DNA from 2 places in the Caballeronia sp. 11_S32 genome. Region 2 is predicted to be linked to the other one. Evidence: riboswitches for the same ligand, from Rfam matches in the RefSeq annotation. Region 2 holds a riboswitch; the other holds the start of a gene.

Region 1 (2,189 bases), on a different contig from region 2:
GTCGAGCGGCTTCTTCTGCGTGTTGAGCGCGACGAACGCGGTCATGAACGCGGGCGCTTCGCTCACTTTCAGCGACTTGTCCTTCTTCGCGTCGAGCACGTCCTGCGGCTTCGGCGACAGCGCGATCTGGCATTCGCCCGCCTTGATCTTCTGCGCGCGCACGGAGGCGTCCGGCGTGATCGCATAAATCAGGCGATCGATTTTCGGCTTCGCGCCCCAGTACGACGGATTGACGTCGTAGCGGATCACCGAATCCTTCGTGTAGCTCTTCAGCACGAACGGACCGGTGCCAACCGGCTTGCTGTTCAGATCGGTTTGCTGGTTGGCTTTCAGCAGCTTGTCCGCGTATTCCGACGAATAGATAGACGCGAAGCCCATCGTGAGAATCGGCACGAAGGTCGCGTTCGGCTCGTTGAGCTCGAATTTCACGGTATGGTCATCGACTTTCGAGACGGCTTTGATGAGCTTCACGAGGCCCATCGACTGCGCGTGCGGAAAGCCGCTCGCGCCCGCGACCTTGTGCCACGGATTGCTGTCGTCGAGCATGCGCGAGAACGTGAACACGACGTCGTCGGCATTGAGCGGGCGCGTCGGCTTGAAGTAGTCGGTCGTCTGGAACTGAACGTTCGGACGCAGACGGAACGTGTAGGTGAGGCCATCGCCGCTCACGTCCCACTTTTCCGCGAGCGAGGGTGCGACCTTCTTCGCGGCCTCGTCGTAGGAGACGAGCGTGTTGAAGATCACGTCCGCGGACGCGTTCGTCGTCACGAGCGAATTGAACTGGACGACATCGAAGCCGTCCGGGCTCGATTCGGTGCAGACTGTGAGCGGCTTGGACATCGCGAGCGTCGGCGCGGCGAGCATTGCAGCTGCCGCAGCGGCGGCGAAGAATTTCAGGCGCATGAGATCTCCCGTGACCTTGCGGTCACACAGCGTTTGGTTCTTGTTTCGGTCTCGTCGGATCGCTTGGGCACGCGAAGCAAGCGGCGCGCCCGGCGCGGCTAGATTAGCGAATGCCTCTATCGCCGACAACGATTCGATCGGCATACGCTTATTCGCGGCTTGCTGAAACGGTGTGCATCAGGCTAAACTTGCGCCGTCTTTGGGGAGTAGCCTTCCTTCGCGTGCGAAGGAGAACGCGTCAACATCCTCGGCCCTGCTGCCGTGGCGCGTTCGACCGGAACGGTTTGGCGAGACCATCGATGCGTTATGTCGTTCTTGGTCGGACGGCGCGTGGCGCATCGTGGTTCGCTCGACGTCCGGCCGTGGAATCATCGTGTCCCCACAATCACAATATCCCCGTCGTTCGTGCACGCCTGCGCGCCTGCCGCATTCTTCGATGCGAGGTGCCGCATGACGATGCTCTTTGTCGAACTCGCGCTGATGCTCGCGATCATTCTGATCGCGTCGGAGCTATTCACGAACGCGCTCGAACACCTCGGCGAGCGGCTCGGCATCTCCGAGGGCGTGACCGGTTCGCTGTTCGCGGCGGTCGGCACCGCGTTGCCGGAAACGACGGTGCCGATCATCGCGTTGCTCGGCGGCACGTCTAGCCGTGCGGTCAACGAGGAGATCGGCGTCGGCGCGATTCTCGGCGCGCCGCTGATGCTCGCGACGCTGTCGACTTGCCTGATGACGGTCGCGATTCTCAAGTCGCGCGGCTTGCGCGGCCGGATCATGCCGGAGCACAGCGGGTTCGTGCGCGATCTCAACTTCTTTCTGTTCGCGTTCCTGATCGCGTGCGCGGCCATGTTCGTGCCGCATCATGCGTGGCCGGTGCGGGCCGTGTTCGCGGTGGGGCTCGTCGGACTCTATGTCGTCTATGTGATTTCGACGTTCAGGGCTTCGGCGGAGCTCGTCGAGAGCGGGCACGGGACGGAAGCGCCCGAGCCGTTGTTTGCTTCGCGTGTCGGTTTGCGGACTTCGCTCGGCTCCATCATGTTGCAGTTTCTCGTCGGCATCGTGCTGCTCGTCGGCGGGGCGAAGGGCTTCATTCACGGCGTCGAGGGCGTGTCGCATGCGCTCGGGATTTCTGCGTTGCTGCTGTCGCTCATCATCATCCCGATCGCGACTGAACTGCCCGAGAAGGTGAACAGCATTCTTTGGGCACGCCGGGGGAAGGACACGCTGGCGTTCGGCAATATCACTGGAGCGATGGTGTTTCAGGGGACGTTACTGCCGGCGATCGG
Region 2 (2,189 bases):
CCGGATAAATGCGCTCGATGCCGTGACCGTAAGCGTTCGCCTTGATGACGGCCCAGACGCGCGACGACGGCGCCGTGCGTTTGACGAGTTGGAGATTGTGACGAACGGCGTCGAGATGAATGCGCGCGGAGATCGGGCGTGGCATGGCGTGCTGAGTTTTGGGTTGAAGGCAGTGGATTGATGGATCGTATCGGCCAAATAGCAGTTGTTGTTAATATATTTTTGCCGATTTTTGGTCGAAACGCCTTTCGCATTCGGCGTGCCTTCTGTGCGCTTCGCGGTATCGTGCGACTCATGCCGCGCACGCGCCAAGGAGCCCGCCATGAACGACGCCCGCCGTCTCGCCTGTCTGCGCATCGTGCTCGTGATCGTCGGACTGATCGCGCTCTTCGGCCTCTATCCGCTGATGCGGCTATGGCCTTCGGGATGGGCGTGGGAATCGGGCCACGAAGGCCGCTCCGAGTACGCGCTGATGATCGTCGGCATCTATGCGACGCTCGGCGTGTTCCTGCTGATCGCATCGCGCGAGCCGCTGAAACATCTGAGCCTCATCTGGTTCACGGTGTGGTCGAGCGTCGTGCACGGCGCGATCATGACGGTGCAATCGTTCGGCGGCGGACATCTCGGTCATCTCGCGGGCGATGTCCCCGCGCTTTTTATCGTCGCTGCCGCGCTCGCGATTTTCACGCCGCGCGGCGACACGCTTAGGCGGGCGCGCGTGCTCAGCTCAGATAGCCGAGATGCTCGGCCAGAATGACGCTGCCGACGCCGATCAGGATCAGCCCGCCGACGATCTCCGCCCGCTTGCCGATGGTCGCGCCGACGAGCCGCCCGACCATCACGCCGATCGTCACCATCAGCATGGTCGCGAAGCCGATGGTCGCGGCCGTCGAGAAGATATCGACATCGATGAACGCGAGACCCGCGCCGACCGCCATCGCGTCGATGCTGGTGGCGAAGCCGGTGAGCGCGAGCACCCAGAACGAATGCGAATTGGGCTTTTCCTCTTCGTGGGCCGCGCTGCTGAGGCCTTCGCGGATCATGCGCGCGCCGAGCAGGAACAGCAGGCCGAACGCGATCCAGTGGTCCCAGGCGGTCACGTACTGCGCGGCGGCCCGGCCGAGCGCCCAGCCGACGAGCGGCGTGATCGCCTCGATCACGCCGAAGATCACACCGGTCTTCAGCGCTTCGGCGATGCGCGGCTTGTGCAGGGTCGCGCCCTTGCCGACAGCGGCGGCGAAGGCGTCGGTGGACATGGCGAAGGCCAGGAATATTGTGGAGGCGAGATTCATCGAGTAGCGCTCTGGTCGGGCAAGATGGAACGACAGAACGCGCGCCCGACCGGTCGCGAATTCTGTCGATGGTCTTGCCAACCTGTGATGGCTGCCCATGCCACGGCCTGACTGACCGAGCGTGTTGACATGAGCGCTTTTCCGGTGCGGAAAAGCCGGCTACTCCCCAGCGAAGAGTCGTGAGCTTAACACGGCTTCGCGACCGTTCCTGAATTCACGTATCGGTTAAGGTAGAGTGATCGCGCAGCGCCCTCACCGCACTCCGAGGAGGCACCATGCAGGCAGCCCACCTGACTCAACCGGCCGCGCGCGAGGCGGTCGAACTGCTCTATCGCGCGTTTTCCACGAAAGACGTCGCGCTCTTGCGGCAGGCCGTGACGCCCGACTGGCAGTACATTCCCGAGCCGCCCGGACAAAAGCCCGGTCCCGATCAGATGATCCCCATCTTCGACGATCTCGCGACCGCGCTGCCCGACATGCACATCGAGATTCTCGACATGCTGATGCAGGACAATCGCGTCGGCATACGCGCGGAAGTGAGCGGCACGCAGTCCGGCCCGCTGATGGGCATCGCCGCGACGAAGAAGCCGATCCGCTTCGCCATCCACTCGTTCCACGAACTGCGCGACGGCCGCGTGTCGAAAACCTGGCATCTCGAGGACTGGCTGAGCGTGTTCCGGCAACTCGACGCAGTGCCGCCGACGATGAATCCGCCGGTCTAGCCGCCTCGGGTCCGCAACTTCACGCCCGCCGGCGCGTTCCTTCGCAGGACATGCTCGACGCACAGTCCGACGAGCGTCGTGTCGAGCCGCTCCAGCGCGCGCGCCGCCTCGCGCAACGCGGGCACATTGGTGCTGAAGGAATCGAAGAACAGCATTTCACGCTGCCGCGCCGCGG

The links. Region 2 has a riboswitch for manganese ahead of mntP (manganese efflux pump MntP). Riboswitches for the same ligand answer to the same signal wherever they lie in the genome.
Region 1: another riboswitch for manganese. It lies ahead of AC1Z32_RS14280 (sodium:calcium antiporter); the one in region 2 lies ahead of mntP (manganese efflux pump MntP).

Annotation. Positions count from the first base shown of each region.
Region 1 covers NZ_JBXOWH010000003.1:572,575-574,763, forward strand. Annotated here, with positions in the region: gene AC1Z32_RS14275 (ABC transporter substrate-binding protein) at 1-903, opposite strand, end outside; yybP-ykoY riboswitch at 1,090-1,265, shown strand; gene AC1Z32_RS14280 (sodium:calcium antiporter) at 1,354-2,189, shown strand, end outside.
Region 2 covers NZ_JBXOWH010000001.1:109,669-111,857, reverse strand. Annotated here, with positions in the region: gene alr (alanine racemase) at 1-145, opposite strand, end outside; gene AC1Z32_RS00530 (DUF6632 domain-containing protein) at 323-757, shown strand; gene mntP (manganese efflux pump MntP) at 723-1,292, opposite strand; yybP-ykoY riboswitch at 1,301-1,472, opposite strand; gene AC1Z32_RS00520 (ester cyclase) at 1,568-2,014, shown strand; gene AC1Z32_RS00515 (hypothetical protein) at 2,011-2,189, opposite strand, start outside.